3 regions of the uncultured Acetobacterium sp. genome follow, and region 2 is predicted to be linked to each of the others. Evidence: riboswitches for the same ligand, from Rfam matches in the RefSeq annotation. Region 2 holds a riboswitch; each other region holds the start of a gene.
What was found. A riboswitch is a leader RNA that binds a small molecule or an ion and turns the genes downstream of it on or off. The one in region 2 is predicted to bind cyclic di-GMP.
Positions count from the first base shown of each region.

Region 1: linked by a shared signal. The riboswitch ahead of QZ998_RS07285 (right-handed parallel beta-helix repeat-containing protein) and the one ahead of QZ998_RS10405 (PepSY domain-containing protein) in region 2 are both predicted to bind cyclic di-GMP.
Region 3: linked by a shared signal. The riboswitch ahead of QZ998_RS13430 (hypothetical protein) and the one ahead of QZ998_RS10405 (PepSY domain-containing protein) in region 2 are both predicted to bind cyclic di-GMP.

Region 1 is NZ_CAKMJU010000038.1:37,443-43,636, forward strand. Features, by position in the region: gene QZ998_RS07270 (hypothetical protein) at 1-1,111, shown strand, start outside; gene QZ998_RS07275 (glycosyltransferase) at 1,112-2,167, shown strand; gene QZ998_RS07280 (hypothetical protein) at 2,269-3,804, shown strand; cyclic di-GMP riboswitch class I at 4,202-4,277, shown strand; cyclic di-GMP riboswitch class I at 4,447-4,522, shown strand; cyclic di-GMP riboswitch class I at 4,556-4,637, shown strand; gene QZ998_RS07285 (right-handed parallel beta-helix repeat-containing protein) at 4,650-6,143, shown strand.
Region 2 is NZ_CAKMJU010000068.1:271-6,464, forward strand. Features, by position in the region: partial or broken gene QZ998_RS10395 (hypothetical protein) at 1-150, shown strand, start outside; gene QZ998_RS10400 (trimethylamine methyltransferase family protein) at 366-1,775, opposite strand; gene QZ998_RS10405 (PepSY domain-containing protein) at 2,168-2,953, opposite strand; cyclic di-GMP riboswitch class I at 3,124-3,207, opposite strand; gene QZ998_RS10410 (HD domain-containing phosphohydrolase) at 3,367-5,616, shown strand; gene QZ998_RS10415 (HsmA family protein) at 5,873-6,194, shown strand, end outside.
Region 3 is NZ_CAKMJU010000103.1:20,335-26,528, forward strand. Features, by position in the region: gene QZ998_RS13420 (TrpB-like pyridoxal phosphate-dependent enzyme) at 1-555, opposite strand, end outside; gene QZ998_RS13425 (3D domain-containing protein) at 1,033-2,160, shown strand; gene QZ998_RS13430 (hypothetical protein) at 2,262-3,887, opposite strand; cyclic di-GMP riboswitch class I at 4,226-4,310, opposite strand; gene QZ998_RS13435 (tRNA1(Val) (adenine(37)-N6)-methyltransferase) at 4,816-5,571, shown strand; gene QZ998_RS13440 (CheR family methyltransferase) at 5,971-6,194, shown strand, end outside.

The DNA.
Region 1 (6,194 bases), on a different contig from region 2:
ATCTCTTTACGAATTTTTACCACTATTTGATATTGGTAATTTTATATTGATGGCAATTATTACTAGCGGCGTGATCAAAAGAAATCTGGTGATTCGCATTAACATTGAAATACTGGTCACCATGTTGATCCTGATTATTCTCAATTTAATTGTTGGGGCATTGAAATACCCAGATATTACAAACACAATTAATAATTCTGGGGGAATGCTTGTCTTTATGATATTGGCCAGTGTTTTGTGCTGTCCCGGCTATCTGGATAAGGAAAAGCTTTATCGAGCCTGTGGTTTAGTGGCTCTGATAGCAACTGCTTTTCTACTTTATCAGGCTATTGCATATAATATTTTTGACGTGATTATTAGAGGTAATATCCCATTTTTAAGGGCGATTGAATTATCAGGTTTTGAGTCGATTGAATATGGCCGGCCAACATCGTTTTTTTATGAGCCGGCGCATTATTGTATTTATGTTGCGCCAATCTATGCGATGGCAATAATAAAAAAAGATTATTGGCTGGCAATGGTCCTCTTTGCAGGCGGGGTTCTATCAACCAGTACCACCGGTATTATTCTGTTACTGATTATTCCAGTAATTATTAATATTAAAAAGGCAAAAATACTGGTCTACATGATCGTCTTTTCGATCATGGGGATTGCCTTGTTCGTCTATTTGCCAGACCTATTTCGTGAATATTTAAGTAAATTAAGCCTGCCCAGTTTAGTGGAAAATATCAGAATATTAGGAACACTGAGCTTATTCCAATATTTTTCATTACCGGAATGGATTTTTGGAGTCGGTATAAATCGACTAGCAGAATTTCTTTATATGAACGGCGAAACTTATGGTAGAAATTATGCAAATTCTTTCATCTTTCAGGTTTTTTCATTTGGACTGCTTGGATCAATATTGTGGGTAAATCTTTTTGTGATGATGTACCGAAAAATCAGTTCGAATTATCGAGTGATGTGGTATATATTAATGTTTGTTTTGGTAAGTGATCAGATTTTGTTTAATCGTAACTTGCTTTATCTGCTGATCTGGGTTTATATTGTGTCTCGTGAATCAGAGTTGCATGTTTATGAATCGTCGGTGATGCTCAAAGGTGTTGTTTAAATGGAAAAACTGAGGGTGATGACCATGAGAGAAGCATTAATAAGTGTGATTATGCCAGTCTACAATGCCGAAAAACGGTTGGAAATGTCGATTAACAGTGTTTTGAATCAAACCTATCAGCAGCTTGAATTAATTCTGATTGATGACGGTTCAACGGATTCATCAGCGATGATTTGCGATCAATACGCCAGAGCAGATAAAAGAGTAATGGTCGTTCATCAAGAAAATGCCCGGGTGAGTGCAGCCCGGAATCGCGGGATTCAACTAGCGACCGGGGAGTATCTGTCTTTTATCGACGCAGATGATACTATTGATCCAGAAACTTACGCTGTGGTGATGAAACAATTTACCGATCGCTCAATTGATATGGTGATCTATGGAATGCAGTTCGACTATTACAAAAATCAGAAGCTACAGAAAAGACATATTAAAAGCATTGAAAAGAACTACTGTTTTAATGTTAAAAATATAAACGCACATTTTTCTTATTTGTCTGATCAAAACTACTTTTTATCATCCTGTAACAAGGTCATCAAATCCACCATCATCAAAGATAATCAGATTGTCTTTGAAAAGGAAATGTCGATATTGGAGGATTTTAAATTTGTCTTAGACGTTCTGGAAAAATCAAAAAAAGTCTGTGTTCTGGATGGAGCGTGGTATCATTATTATCATGATTTGAATGCTTCGCAACTTAAACGGCGGCCAGCTATTGATTATATCCGGAATTTTCAGATATTAGATAAACGGCTCAGAGAATTCTCGCAAAAATTTGAAATGGACAAGGGTAATGAACTCGAAAAAATCAATGGCATGATTTTGAGATATTATATCATCGCCATCGAAAAACGTTTTACCAGTAATGATCGTTTAAAAGAAAAATACATCAAGATGAAAGAGATTATTACATTAAATGAATTTCAAACTGCATTAAAAAATGCTGCTGTCTCGGGAAAAAGGCTAATAATCGTTGTTCATTTACTTAAGAAAAAGAGTTTTATAATTTTGTTTTGGTTATTTCTTGCAAATGGTTATTTAGGTAAAATGTTCCGTTGAAAAGTAGCGATAATTCTAATGCACTAGATGCAATCAATAAGGCTAGCAGCTAAATTGCGAATCAATCCAATTAGTAAACAATCACAGAAAATGGTGGACTTATGTCAAGAACAGCGAATTCAATCAAGAATATAAAATATGCACTGATCGGTCAAATGTTGGCATTGTTGGTTACATTTGTTTCGCGAATCGTCTTTGTTACAGTATTAAGCGCGGAATACTTAGGAATCAATGGCCTGTTCACCAATATTTTGTCAATCTTATCATTGGCTGAATTGGGAATTGGTACAGCGATTGTCTACAGCATGTACAAACCGATAGCCGAAAACAATGTTGAAAAAATAAAATCGTTAATGAAATTATTTAAAAAAACTTATACACTTATCGGCCTGATTATTATCGCATTGGGAATAATGCTCGTCCCGTTCTTGCATTTTTTTATCAAAGATATTCCAGAAGTAGATTACATCAACCTTATTTTTATAATCTTTGTCGTTAATTCGGCGATATCCTATTTTTTTTCATATAAGCGTTTTTTGATTATCGCCAATGAAAAAAAATACATTGCTTCGCTCTACCGCTATGCAATTTTTATCGCGATGAGTATTTTTCAGATAATCATTTTATATACAACCCAAAACTACATTTTATTCTTATCTGTCGAATTGGTGGCGACCCTATCTGAAAACATTCTGGTTTCGCTCAGAGCCGATAAGATGTTTCCTTATTTGAAGGAAAAAAATATTCTACCATTGGAAGCTAAAGAAAAGATTGAGATCAAAAAAAATGTCCAGGCGTTGATCTACCATCGAATTGGTGGTGTTGTCGTTTTGGGTACCGATAATATCCTGATCTCGATGCTAATTGGGATTGTGGCAGTCGGGATTTACTCAAACTATTTACTGATTATTGCATCACTGACAATGATCTATGGATTAATATTTGAATCATTAACGGCCAGCATCGGTAATCTTGGGATAACCCAATCGGCAGAAAAGAATCGCAGTGTCTTTTCCAGCACAAATTTTGCCGCTTTCTGGATCTACGGATTTTCAGCGATTGCACTTTGGAATCTGGTGAATCCATTTATTTACCTCTGGTTGGGGGGAGAATACCTGTTTGATATGGAAATCGTGGCAATTTTGATTGTCAATTTCTACATGATGGGGATGAGAACAAGCGTCAGAGTCTTTAAAGATGCCCATGGCTTATATTGGTATGATCGCTATAAACCGCTGGCCGAATCGATTATTAACATTGTGGCATCGGTGATACTTGCAAATTATGTTGGCGTGGCGGGGATTTTTTTGGGAACAATGGTCAGCACCATCACTACCAGCTTTTGGGTGGAGCCATTTGTTTTGTACAAGTATGGGTTTGAATCCAGTTCGGCTGAGTATTTTAAACAATACCTTAAGTATGCAGTCATAACAATCGGAGCAGGGATGATCACCTGGTTTATCTGTCAATATGTTGTCGACACCGGAATTATCAGTTTTATGATTAGAGTCTTGATCTGCGGCGTCGTTCCCAATCTGTTATTCTTTTTGATCTTTAGAAAAAATAATGATTTCTCTTATATAATACAGGTAGCGAAAAGTCAATTAATCGACAGAGCAATTAAAATCTTTAAATAAAAAACTGAATGTGGCAATTTGTGATGATGCTCTATTAAGAATGATATAAAAACGTGCTTAGAAAATTTTATGATGCGGATTTTTAAAAATCCTGCTAAATATTTTGCTGCTTCAGTCGATCTTAAAGGTAAGAAGTACTGAGCAATAACTAAGCCAAGCAGAAGGAATGCACTAACATTACTGGTTCAATTACGAAACAGTCAATTTACTTAAATTTGACTGTATAAATTAGAATTAGTCATAATTGTATTGACTGGATCATTAAAGTGTGATATATTGAGCCTAACCACAGCAATGCAATATGCTAATATTCCAATATTGCATATCGTTCTAAACAAAATGACATTAAAAGGGTAGCAAAGCTGTAATCAACTAAATAAATCGTGGAATTACTTTCCGACGATAAAGGCAAACCGGTTGAAAAACCGGGACGCAAAACTAAAGGGCCTGTAAAATGGCAGCCAGTTACCGAAGGGGAAGTTTTTTGTAGTCAGAAATTATTTAAATGAAAGTCGAATAGATTTTTTCGGTCAAGATATAGTAGAAATTTAAAGAGTTGTTAGGAAGACGCTCAGTCAAAAAGGAGGGAGTCGGCAAGCAAGTACATAAATGGTAAAAGTTAAAACTGTTGAAGCAACTCTTCAACGATAAAGGCAAACCTATCGAAAGATAGGGACGCAAAGCTAGAGGGCCTCTAAAATGGCAGCCAGCTACCGAAAGAAGAGTTTTTTATTTAATGATTGTATCGATCCATCGATAAGGGCAAACCAACTGAAAAGTTGGGACGCAAAGCTAAGGGCCTTAACTGCAAAGAAAGGTAGCCGGCTACCGAAAGGAGCACCACCATGAAAAAGATATCCGTTTTATTAGTTACATTGATGTTATTACTAAGTTCAATGCCAGTATATGCAGCACCAGGAAATTCAGGCACAGCAAAAGCGAAAAATCCCAAAAGACCAGTTGCCGTAACAGAACCAGCACCAGTCGTAACAGAACCGGCACCAGTCGTAACAGAACCGGCACCAGTGGTGACAGAACCGGCACCAGTTGTGACCGAGCCAGCACCAGTCGTTCCAGAACCGGAACCAGTGGTCACCGAACCTACTCCAGTGGTGACTGAGCCGGTACCAGTGGTGACCGAGCCAACCCCAGAACCTCAGCAAAAATCAGTTAAAGATTATGGCGCTAAAGGGGATGGCGTAACAAACGACACAGCAGCAATTCAAAAAGCGCTTGATGAAAGCAGTGCGGTCTATATTCCGGATGGCACATATTTGATAAATGTTGATCAGACATTAAAACCAAAATCGAATCAAAGTATTACCTTAAGCCAAAATGCTATTTTAAAAGCTCTCCCCTCTTCAAATGGATACAATGCCGTGGTTCGGATGATTGGTGTAAGCAATGTCAGCATCACCGGCGGAAAGATTGTTGGCGAACGATATGAACACCAGGGAACCACAGGAGAATGGGGAATGGGAGTCCATGTCATTAATGGGTCAAGTAATATCTCAATTAGCAATATGACAATCAGCGATTGTTGGGGTGATGGTATTTTTCTTGGAGATTCCCCAGCAGTAACCGATATTACGATTGATAATGTCATTAGTGAGAACAATCGACGTCAGGGTTTATCAATTACCGATGCGAAACGGGTAGTCGTCAGTAATAGTATTTTTAGAAACACAAATGGTACCTTACCAGAAGCCGGCATTGACATTGAACCAGACCCAAATCAGATAGCTGAAGACATCCAGATTATCAATACCCAATGTTATGGTAACAAGGGTTCGGGCTTAGATTTAATGGGTATCACAGGAATCATCCAACGGGTTACGGTTACTGGTAGCACCATGACAGACAATGCCAGTATGGGAATTCGCCTTGTCAAAGCAAAAGATCTAACCTTTAGTGATAACACCGTCATTAATAATCTTTACGGGATTGAAATTGAGAGTGATGTTAATAACGCTTCTTTCAAAAATATGACCGTCTCAAAAAATAAGTATCGGGGAATCTCACTGGTAACATCAGGTCAGGCACAAGGGGTCGAAAATATTATCTTTGAGAACATGACGATTTCGAACAACAGTCAAAGCAGTCCAGGATCCAATGATGGCGTCAGAATTGATGCTTGGGACGCTAGCGGCTACATCAAGAATGTAAAATTCCTAAATTGTAAATTCATTGATGATCAAGTAAAGAAAACTCAAGCCTATGGAATGACTGTTGGTTTTAACAGCAAGGTAAGCGGAATTACTTATGACTCAAGCTGTGTATTATCAGGAAATATGTATGGTGGTCTCGTTGGTGACAGTGCCATTGTAAAAAAAGTATAAGTCAATAATTATCACAATAACTTCGAATTGCAAGGATAGTTGGATTCTCTA
Region 2 (6,194 bases):
CGCTTTGAAACCTATTGTTACGGGCCCAAATCCTGTCGGTATTATAAAATGGGTCGGAGCCGGTCGGTCCCTTATAAAAATCGGGATTCCGCCATCGATGACGGCTACCTGGACGAGCTCTGCACCGAAGGCCGGGATGATGATGACTAAACTCGCGACAGCCCATCCGGGTCAAGATAAACTTGGCGGGCCCGGAAGGGTTAGGGTACTGGAGTTTGACTTTTTCAAAGTCATTGAGCCTTTATAATTTATCAAAAGAACCGTCCCCTTGATATTCAAAAGTGCCTCAAAATGATGTGATCAGCATAGCAGGTTTGGATCAAGCATGCGATACGTCATCTTTTGAGGCACTTACACGTTATCAATTAAAATTTACATTTACTAGGCAAATAAGGTTGAAGGATGTTTTTCTGGGTAGCGGTAAGATCTGGTAATTGATAACGTTCAATGCGGTTGGCTAATTCGTTTTTAACGATCAAGTCAACATCGGTCTTCTCGGGACTCATATCATCAGAAACGCCATACTTACTAAAAATTTCACTTAAGTAATGTTCATCTCGATAATTCTTAGGCGTTCGACCGCTCAAGAAGGTATTTTTTTCTTGTGCAGTTTTCAGGTTTTGCATATATTTTGAGTCGACCTTTAAGTTAACGCCTTGCAAGGAGCGATTAACATTTCGCATCATTTCTTCATCTAGAATTAACTTTTCAAAGCTACCACAATACCATGCCGACATATGACCGGGATAACACCAAACGGTATCAATATCGGTAATATAGTAAGGGAGTATGGTGGTCAGTAAACTTTCAACACCGGCCTGATAATCGACCTTGGCCGAATCCGCTAAACTGCCAACCATTGTACAGCCGATCTTTAATTCTTTGCAAAACTCATAAAAAATCGTCGAGATGTAAACGGTTTCAGCTGTTCCGTAGGCTGGCTGGACACTTCTCATATCGGTTGAGGCGGAACATGGACAGAGCGTCACATCAATGCCGGGAGAGAGAAGCTGGGCATACACAATTCCGGCAAAAGAAAGGGCAAGGTCATGAATGGCAAGGCCAAGCAAACTAGGTGGTCCAGTTAAGTTTGTTAAGGTACAGGGGCAGATGACGATATTCTGTTTTTCGTCAATTGTTGCATCTAAATTTTCTAAGCATTCATAATCATAAGCTAATGGGGACATGGGGCAAAGTCCTTGTCCCATTATCGGCTCATCCCATTTATCATGGAATTTCTTGACCAATTGGAAGGCACCTCTCATGCTTTGATAGATATCGCCATTTTTTGAGTTACCAGCGGTCGCCCTCATTCCATTGGAAATCCATTTATCACTGTATTTAAGGAGCATGGCAATTTGTCCAATATATTGATCCTCCGTATCATTTCCTTCTGGTTCGACCACACTGGGATTAGCACACTCGTACAAATCTGAAGTTTGGGTCAATTGATACATTTTGATAACATCGTCAATCGTTCCTTTTTGGTAATTTTTTGACTCGTTATTATAAATTATCGGGACGTTACCAAAAGGGCTGGTTGCAGTAATTCGCTGTGGGGTAAGATCAGTATAATCATATTTTGGCAAGCTACTCAGCGCTTTTTCCAAGAGTTCGTTAGAAATAAAAACGCGGTCTCCCTCTACTTTTGCACCGTGCTTTTTAAATAGGTCTAACGCCTTTTCAGTACCAAAAGCGATCCCAATATTTTCGAGAATGTCTCTGATATACTTATGAATCTCTCCAATTGTGTTAGCATCTAATAATCTTGGCATGTTTTTCTCCTTAATCGATATATTTTTTAAACGATTGTTATTTTATCGATGGTATTTACGATGCGTTTGTTATTTCCCCTAAGTTATTATGAAAAAATTTTAGCATGGAATTAACAAACCAGTCAAGCTCTTATTAAGTATGTTGGTCTTTTGCTAGCGGTGTCATGTCTTAACAGAAGGAACCCGTGCCTGACAGAACCTGTCGAGGCCACAAGGGAGCGGCGACGGTGTACCGAATCTTGACCTTTTTGGAAGTCGCCAAGCCGCTGCAAATTAAAATAGGGGACAAAAAAACAGGCGATCGGCCAGTAGCCACGGGGGTACTGGCCGGCCTACCTGTTGTTGCTGATCATCAAGAACGGCGGCGTGGTTCTAAATCAAGTCATCCGGTCTTATTTTTTGCTGTTTCCTTTAGGTTTTGCAGGTGCTTGATTGCTTTGGTCAATGGCTTTATCTTTTGTTTTTTCAATGACCGGCTTTTTAGCATGCTTGTCATTGGCTGCTTTTAAAATGTCGCCGGTGGTCGCATCAATTTTTATCGGATTCGCTTTTTTACCGGTTTGAATAATAACCTTGTAAACCATCACATCGTTGTCTGCCCCCAATCGGATCGAAACAAATGCGCCGTTACTTACCGAATCCAGGGCAATCTGTACGGCGTTTTCAAATGAAACGGCTGGCAGAACCACTGCGGGTTTTGCGGTTGTCGGATCGGTTACTGGATCGGTTACTGGATCAGTTACTGGATCGGTTATTGGGTCGGTTATTGGGTCGGTAGCTGGATCAGTTACTGGATCGGTTACTGGATCAGTTGCCGGATCTGTTACTGGATCAGCTGTCTCAGGTTCGTTTTCCGATTCGAGTTTTAACACGGCACCGGTTATCGCATCAATTTTTACCATATGCATCACTGCGCCGTACTTAACCTGAATCTGGTACACTTTTACAGCATGCTGTTTGCCAAGTTTAATGGAAACTACCGAGCCTTGGGGCACCGCTTCTAAAGCAATTTCGATGGCTGCGCCAATGGTGAGGACGCCAGATTGGGGCTCTTCCGCAACAAGCGGTGGATCTGGCGTAACCGGGTTCGCCACAGCTTCCGTTTCAGCAAACACCATCCCGGTGGTGCTAAATGCTAACAAGCCGCTTAAAACAAACGTGACTAATCGTTTTTTCATCGTGTTGATCTCCTTTTATTTTTTAAAATGACAGGCGCTTGCGAAGCTCGATGTAAAGCCCAGGGCACTTTCGCAATGACCTATTTAAAACCTAATCCAGCATTAATATTTGGCAATAAAAAAACAACGTCATGACACGTTGCACAAAAACACCATAAACGGGTGCTATGATTTGCAACTGGCTGTCATATAAAAATTACTTAGACCCTCTAGCTTTGCGTCCCTACCTTTCGATAAGTTTGCCAAATATTTAATTATCATCATAATATTACAATTTTCTGTTTTTGTCAAACTAAATATTAATTATGAGGAACCCGTGCCGACCCCAAACGATAGAAACCGGCAAACCGGGGTATATAGTGTCATATCAGAATCATCGGAATCCAAAAGCGGTTGGAGAAAGAGGAAAAAATATGAAACAGAATGACCGGAACTTTTTGTGGAAACGGATTGCCAAGAAGAAAAACACCGAAAGCCAGCAAGCGACCATGGCCCCGAAAGTCAAGAAAGCCTGGCGGAGACGGCTGGGCGAAGCGGATTATCAGGAGATGATGGTGGAGTGTAATTCCGAGGCGATGGCGCTGCTGGTTAAAACCGCGGGCGGCTGGGTCTATTGTTATAACAACTGGGAGCACGAAAAAATGACCGGTTTCGGCCAGAAAGCGATTCGCAATCAGCATTTAAAAACGGTGCTCGGGGAAGCCTATTATCAGGTCTACGAAAAAAACGCCGACTATTGCCGGGAAAGTGGGGAAACCATTCTTTTTAAGGGCACGGCCTGCTGGAATGGCGAAATCAGGGAGCGGATGTGTCGGATGACTCCGGTTGAAAATGACGGGCAGGACTTTATCGTGGTGACCGAGTTGAACACCAAAGTGCTTAAGGACTGGATGGCTAAAAACCAGCTGGCCACGACCCGCTTTGACCAGATGTTTCAGACCCACACCGCCACCATGCTGTTGCTCGAACCGGAGTCGGGGCGCATTGTCGATGCCAACCCGGCGGCTCTGGCCTTTTATGGCTATTCCCTGGAGGAGCTCAAGACCATGACCATTGACCAGCTCAGCACCCTGTCTGAGGCGGCGGTTGATGATCAGCGGCAGTCGTCCTTGCTGTTTCCCCACCGGCTGAAAAGCGGCGCCATCCGGATGGTCGATGTCCACGCCAGCCTCCTGGAGATTGACGACCAGCAGTATCTTTTTTCGGTCATCACCGATGCCACCGAACGGGAACAAAATGCCGCCGCCCTTTATCGGCAAAAGGAGCTCCAGAAAACCGTCATGGATGCCATCCAAGATGGGGTGATTGCCACCGATGCCGCGGCTAACATCAGCTACCTCAATCCGGCGGCCGAGCTGGCCAGCGGCTGGCAGCTTTTGGATGTACTGGGCAAACCCTTTGAGGTGATTTTCCCGATCTGTCATGAATATACCCGGGAGCCCCTGACCGGGCTGGTGGCTCAGGTTCTTGAGGACGGCCAGGGCCAGCAAATCACGGCGCCCACGGTGCTGTTTAACAAGGATGGCCTGATGATTCCGATCGAAACCAGCCTCGCCCCGATCCGTGCCAAAAACGGCAGCATCGACGGCGTGGTGATGGTCTTTCGGGATATTACCTTATCCCGGGAAAAGAAACGCCGAATTGAATACTTAAGCTACCACGATGCCCTGACCGGCCTTTACAATCGGCGCTTTTATGAGCAGTATTTTAGTCAGAAGGCGATCAAGCTGATCCATCCGATGGCCTTTGTGATGGGCGACATCAACGGCCTGAAGATGACCAACGATGTTTTTGGCCATACCATCGGGGATCTGCTGCTCCAGTCGATTGCCAAAACCCTCAAGCTTGTGGCTGGTGCCCGCAATCAGGTGATCCGCTGGGGCGGCGATGAATTCATGATTGTGATGCCGGGGTCGGATCTCAAGGATGCCGAAAGGCTGGTCAAAGGGATCAAGGAACAGCTAAAGGACATTTGCATTAACGGCACCATTGAAGCCAGCGTTTCCTTTGGGATGGCGCTTAAAAAGAGCCGTGATGATGAACCCGGGGCAGTCCTCAAAAAAGCCGAGGAAATGATGTATCAGATCAAGCTGTTAGAAAGCAAAAGCATGCGGGGCACCACCATTAACGCCCTGCTGGCAGCCCTCGATGAAAAAAAGGCCGAAACCAAGGCTCATACCATGCGCTTGTCCGATCACGTCATGAAGCTGGCCGAGCTGTTGGCTCTCAACGTCGAAGCCAAGAACCGCCTGATCCTGCTGACCATGCTCCATGATATCGGCAAGGTGGGGATTCCCGATCACATTCTCGGCAAGCCCGGCCGCCTGACGGAGGAAGAATGGCAGATCATGCAAACCCATTCGGAAATCGGCTATCGGATCGCCACCAATGTGCCGGAACTCCATGTGGTGACGGAGGAAATCCTCCATCATCATGAGAAATGGGACGGCAGCGGCTATCCGGCCGGCCTCAGCGGTGAAAAGATCCCGCTTAACAGTCGGATTCTGGCCGTCGTCGATGCCTATGACGTGATGACCCATGATCAGGTTTACCAGCCCGCCCGCTCCCATGAAGAGGCCATCCGGGAATTGCGGGAGCAGGCCGGCAGCCAGTTTGATCCCCGGCTGGTAGACCGTTTCATTAACCAGCTGTCCCACTGGTGATTGCCGAAATACCGAAACCATTACAAAGAAAAAGAGGTGACTTATGAAATCAAAAATTGACGGGATAATATAGACACCCCGAGCTGAATGTTCAAGCAACCACTTTTTCGGTATCAATCGTTTGAGTTGTTTCTGAAAGAGCTGCTAAAATAAATCATGTCACGTCGATGTGATTTTATTTTTATTGTCAAATGAACAATGTTCAGATACTGGGTCGGTTTATTTTATCAAAGTCTAAAAATCAGGAGGATTTATAATGTTAATTTATGCAAGCACCGCCATTACCCTGGCGCTGGTGTTCTATTCAATCGGGGTCTGGGCTGAGAAGCTTCAGGGCCAGCTAAAGGTGTGGCATCTGGTCGTGTTTTATCTTGGTTTGGCGTGTGATACCACCGGCACCATGCTGATGGGCGAACTGGCAGGCGGCGTCACGCTGTTGAGCTTTCATGGCCTGACCGGCCTGCTGGCGATTCTGCTGATGCTCTTTCATGCGGTTTGGGCCACGGTGGTTCTGGTCAGGAATGATCAGAAAGCCCGGGCCAGCTTTCATAAATTGAGTCTGATCGTCTGGTTGATCT
Region 3 (6,194 bases), on a different contig from region 2:
AATCACCTTGGCACCATAGGTTTCCATTACCGCCCGACGGTGCGGTTTCTGTTCGGCTGAAATCTTAACCATATAAACGGATAAGTCCAGATGATAGTAGGCACAGGCCATTGACAGGGCAGTGCCCCATTGTCCGGCTCCGGTTTCGGTAGTTAATGAGGTTAAACCCTGCTTTTTGGCATAGTAGGCCTGGGCAGCAGCAGAGTTTAGTTTATGGGAGCCAGAGGTGTTAGTGCCCTCGTATTTATAGTAGATTTCGGCTGGCGTATCTAATTCTTTTTCCAGACAATAGGCTCGAACCAGCGGCGAGGGCCGGAACATTTTGTAGAAACTCTGGATTTCTTCAGGAATTTCAATGAATTCATCGGTAGTATTGAGTTCCTGGTCGACTAATTCTTCGCAGAATACCGGCAGCAGTTCTTCTTTGCTACAGTATTCACCGGTGCCAGGATTCACAAAAGGCTCTGGCAGCTCCTTCATTTTGGCTCGCAGATTGAACCAGTATTTTGGCATCTCATCTTCACTTAAATAAATCTTATAGGGTATCTTTTCCATGACTATTTCCTTTCTTTCTGTGGTTAACTCATTACAGACAGCGGTCTGTAAATACAAAAAACTCGTCCTCTACTAAACGTAAAGGACGAGTATAACGACTCGTGGTGCCACCTTTTTTTACAGGATCAAACCTGCCTCTGCAGAATACCAACATATTCCTCAACACTGACGTAGTTGTCACGTCATGGAATACTCAGCCTAAGCCTTTGACCATGCCCTCAGCGGTCCATTTGATGGATTGCCTTCTGCAAGGCTCTCAGCCTACCTCGCTCTCTGTTAGTGCATCTTCCACCGTTATCTCCGCATCAACGGTTTGTTTTTATCTAATTATCTATATTTTAAATGAAACATTAAGAAAAGTCAATTAGTAAATTCTAATCTTGACAATTATCGGGAAATGAAGTACAATCGATTTGTAAAGAAATTGTAACGAAACAGACTTTCGATTGGAAAGATTGAAATGAAAATGGAGGTTTTATGATAGAAAAAGAGAATAGCAGCCCGAATAGAAGAAAAAAATCGATCCTTAAAATAGGTATGGCCAGCGTGATCATCACCTGTGTGGTAGGAACCGCCAGTTCCTTTGTTTTTGCCAAGGAGATCAAGGTCACCGTTGATGATACCGAAAGAATGCTCAGTGGTGGCATGTTCCAGAGTGTCGGTGCGGTGCTAGAAGGTAATGGCATTGAACTAGGAGATCAATATTCCGTCAATGTCGATACCAACTCGGTGTTGTTTACGGTTAATCATGTTGAAGTGAAAAGCAAGGCTAGCGGTCAACTGTCTGTTGATGGAAAAACGATTATTTATCAGACCGAAGCCGAAACAGTTGGTGATTTACTCAATGAGTATGATCTAAAACTAAATGATCTTGACCGGGTTGAACCAGGCAAGTCTACATCATTAAAAGATGTCAAAGAAGTTGAGGTCATTCGGGTACAAGTTGATGAACTGCCAAGCCGGCAGGTTGTCACCTATACCACCCAGAATAAAGACAACCCGGAAATGGAAACCGGCAAAACCAAGCTTATCCAGGTTGGCGTTGACGGCGAATCCAGCCAAGTTGAACGGGTGCTTTATGAAAACGGGGTGGAAGTCAAGCGGGAAATTATTTTCGATGAAATTGTAACAGCGCCGATACCAGAAATTGTTGAAGTTGGCACGAAAGCAGCGATTGTAGCCCCGGCTCCCGTCACGGAAGCGCCAGTTGTCGAAACCCCGGCAGAACCGCAAGCACCTGTGGTTGAAAGCCCGGCTGCAGCCCAGGCTCCGGTGGTCGTAACACCAGCTACTGCTCCAACTCAGACAACCGCCACCACTACCATTCCCGAAGGTGCTGTCAAAATGACGATCCAATGTACCGCTTATACGGCAACCGGGAATGCCACCGCATCGGGTGTGATGCCTAAAGCGAATCATACCGTAGCAGCCTGGAAAGGTTTGCCCTTTGGAACCAAGATTTATATTCCGGCGATGGGCACCACCTATACGGTTGAAGATCGCGGCGGTGCAGTTACGGAGGGAATCGTTGATATTTATATGGATTCCTATGATGCCTGCATTCAATTTGGACGACAGAACTTGGAAGCTTATATTATTTATTAAATGAATCAAAGACAAAAGAAGGATGTGCGTGGCACATCCTTCTTTTGTCAGAAAAGTATCTTAAAGTAAAAAAAGCAGCAACCGATCACATGGTTGCTGCTTTATTTTTTTAGATGCCTTAAGACCAGCGCCCGATAATCAAAGGGATTGGTGATATCGCGGGAGTAGGGAATGGCGGCAAGGCTAAGTGACACATCGGCTTCAACAGCGTCATACTCGAGAATTAGAGCATTGAAGGCATCGGTAATCTCCTGATTGATCAGCAATTGATTTTTTACAGAAGTGTTTTCCATCAGAATACTGAAGATGCTGCCATCGAGAATATAAATCAGGTGGTTACTGTAGCAGTGGCTCTTGATAATTTTTAAGGTTTTATAGAGGATCTCGTCCCAGAGCCGGGAACCGTTGATGGTTTTTAGCTCATCCAGATGATTGATCGTAATCATTTCCAGAGTCAGAATGGTTTCGCCGCGGGAAGCGCGATCCATGGCATATTTGAGATCCTTATAGTAGGCTTTTTCGATCGTCAGTCCCGGACTTTCTTCGAGATTATCATAGGATGCAATTTGCTGTTCCAGATTTTTTTTGAAATGGAACAGTTCGCGAACCTTTCTAATCAATAATGCCGAACTCCATAAAATCATCGGAATCACCAGTAGCCAACCGATCTGATAAAATTTAAAGGGAACATCAAGGTAGAAAACCGAAATCAGCGACAAAATCACATAACTGCACAAGAGTAGAATCATAAAAAAGATACTGGCGCCATAGGGCATCGCAATGGTAAAGATCAGGCAGGTGAATAAAATAAACACCACCGAGTAATCAATAAAATTAAATTCTGAGGCAGTAAAAATCAGGAAAGCTCCAAAAATCATTAATCCCATAAAGAAAAAAACAAGCGGCGGAACCATATTGGTTAAGCTGGGCTTTTTAAGGAATTGAAGGTTCGTTTTTTTAGTTGGTTGAGCTTGTTTTTGCTTGATTGCCCTATCTTTACGTTTTTCTGGCTTTGCTTTTTGGGGCTTTGCCTTTTTCGGCGGTAGCGGTTCTTGATTAATTGGCGTTTCTGTTGTCAGCGTTGTTTTTTCCGGTTGGCGTTCTGGTGTTGTTGCCATTTCTGGGGGCGGATCGGGTTTTATTATTTCCGGGCTAACCTCAGACAGTGGCGGCGTCGACTTTGTTTCGGCAAATCTGGAATTGTCAAAAACATCATCGGTGCCAACAGGATTGGCGAGCTCGGATTCAGTTGGTGCTTTAGGGATAGCTGCGGTTCGCTCCGCTTCATATGCGTAAGGGGTGGTTCGTCCCAGAATTTTTGATAGGGTGGGTAGTTCCTCCTCATCTTCTTCGGTTTCGCCGATCGGTATGGAAAAACCTGCCCGGTCACTGAGTGGCAATGGTTGACTGGTAAGCAGATCACCATTAAAAGCCAACTGATTTGATCGGGTTTCGAAAGGACGGGAATTGAGGACGGCCTGATCGAGAGCATCGTCATCCGAGATATCTACCCCGGAAAGAAAATCTGTGCCGGGTTGGAAGGGATCATCAGAGATGGCCACTTCAACAACATTAGGATTCATTTCTCGCGAAATAAAGCCTTCTTCAGTGAGTGAAGCAAGCTTAGCATCAATTCGTATTTCGCATTCCTGGATGGTGGCATCCAGATGCTGTTTTTTTTCGAGAATAAGATCCAATTTACTCGGCTGGATTTTACTACTATTCATATATATCCATCGCTTTCGCAAATAATTTCGTTGCAATATTTTTGGTCATTGACTTTATCATCATAATCGTCGATGATAAAGAAGCTTTTAGAGGTGGCGAATTCATACAATAAATTTAAAATAGTCCTCTACAACTACACATTATAGCAAAGAATGTGTTTATATTAAAGAGAAAAACGAAAAAAAGACAGTTATTCCTGCTCAGTCGTGTTTAAGTAATGAGCGCTGCTTAAAAATGCTTTTAAAAAGCGGTTTTATGTTAATGGCTGTGGAGTAAAAAAATAAAAAAAAACAACGATTAAACACGTTGCATTAAATACACATATAGATGCGCTTAAAGTTGCAACTGGCTGTCATATAAATAAATACTTAGACCCTCTAGCTTTGCGTCCTTACCTTTTGGTAAGTTTGCCGAATATATAGTTAATCTCATAATAATACATATTTGTTATTCAGTCAAGTCCAAGGTTGTTATGAACGACTTATCTCCAAGGTTGATTTGTGGGTCAAAAGTGTGCGCATGCTAAGAATAATTCTCGCTTGTGGCGGTTTTTTTCTGATAAAATGGAGGCGAAACCATAAAGCTAGGGAGAAAAATGCTGTCAGGATTGAAAAACACTTATCAACAGCTTCGCATATAATTTTTTTCAAATGAGAAATTCAAAACCGTCTATTTTGGGGAATTAAATCTAGGAATTTAAATTATCAACTTTTATCTGTGCATATGTGGATAAGTTATAAAAAAACAATTAACAGGTGCGCTATAAAAAGGCTGAACAGAAAAGCCCGTGCTTAGGCAAGTTTTTGGGGAAAAGCAAGAAATCAACAAAACTTATCCACAAATGGTGGATAGAATTGACCAATATGTGGATAAACTTGTTGATTATCGGTTAAAATTAAAAAATTAAGTGAATTAAAGGAGCTAAATGTGGATAACTTTTTAAAAAAAGGGGAAAGAATTGAAGACTTAGGCCTTAATAATCTGAAGATCATCCAGAATCCGGATTATTTCTGTTTTGGCATGGATGCAGTTTTGCTGTCCTGGTTTGTCTCCCGGCGAACAAAAGGGGCTCCCCACGTTATTGATCTGGGAACCGGAACGGGAATTATTCCATTATTGCTTTATGGCAAAACAAAGGCAGCCTCGATCACTGGGTTAGAGATCCAGGAACCGCTGGTCGAAATGGCTAGACGGAGCATGGCCCTTAATGGCTTGTCAAACGAAATTAGGATCATCGCCGGGGATATTAAAGCGCCTGGTAGTGAGATTCTTCCAAACGCTTACGATGTGGTAGTCAGTAATCCCCCTTATATGCGGGCTCAGGCGGGACTTAAGAACAATTGTGAAACAAAAACTATTTCCCGCCACGAAATTTTATGCAGCATTGAAGATATTCTTATTTTCAGCAAGCGGATGCTAAAGGATCGCGGCCGTCTGTTTTTGGTTCATCGGCCGGAGCGGTTGGGCGATATTATTTCACTGATGCGATCTTATAAAATTGAGGTCAAGCACTTGCAATTTGTTTACCCATCCTTAAAAAAAGAAGCCAATCTGGTTTTAATTGAAGGACGAAAAAGTGGTAAACCAGGGTTAAAAACTGACACACCCTTGATTGTTTATCATGAAGATGGTGAATATACCCAGGAAATTTACGATATTTATGGGATGACCAAGCCGGAATAGCGGAGTTGTTCAGCGCCAGAGGCTGATCAATGGGGATCAAAAGATTAGTCAGAATGAATTGATTTATTTTCTCTGGGCAAGCGGTGATATAAAAAAATAGTAGAGGCTAGATATGCTGATAAGAATGCCAATGTTACAGAAGGGGTAATCTGTAACAAAGCTAAAAGGTTTTGCTTGTAAGCTAAAATAGGGTGGCTTATAATTACAAATACTATAGCAAAATCTGGCAACGAAGAAAGTTTATGATAAACATTAATTCAATGTTTGAATCATGAAAATAGTGGTATAAAGATGAGCAATGCAGCTAAAAATTCTGAAACCATATGCATTTCAGGTAAAGCTAGCATTGCTTATTTTAATATCATTGGATTTAATTATATACATGATAAAGGAGACACAATGGCTTTTACTTATTTTTTTAGAGATTTACAAACCCTTGAGATGATTTGCGACCATGCCATCCCGGAACTACGACTAAAACAGAAGATCAAGATCTGGGATGCCGGCTGCGCCATGGGGCCGGAACCCTATACGCTGGCGATGCTGCTGCGGGATCGGATTGGTCATATGTATTTTCGAAATGTCAAAATACAAGCAACAGATATCGATGGCAGTGACCTTTT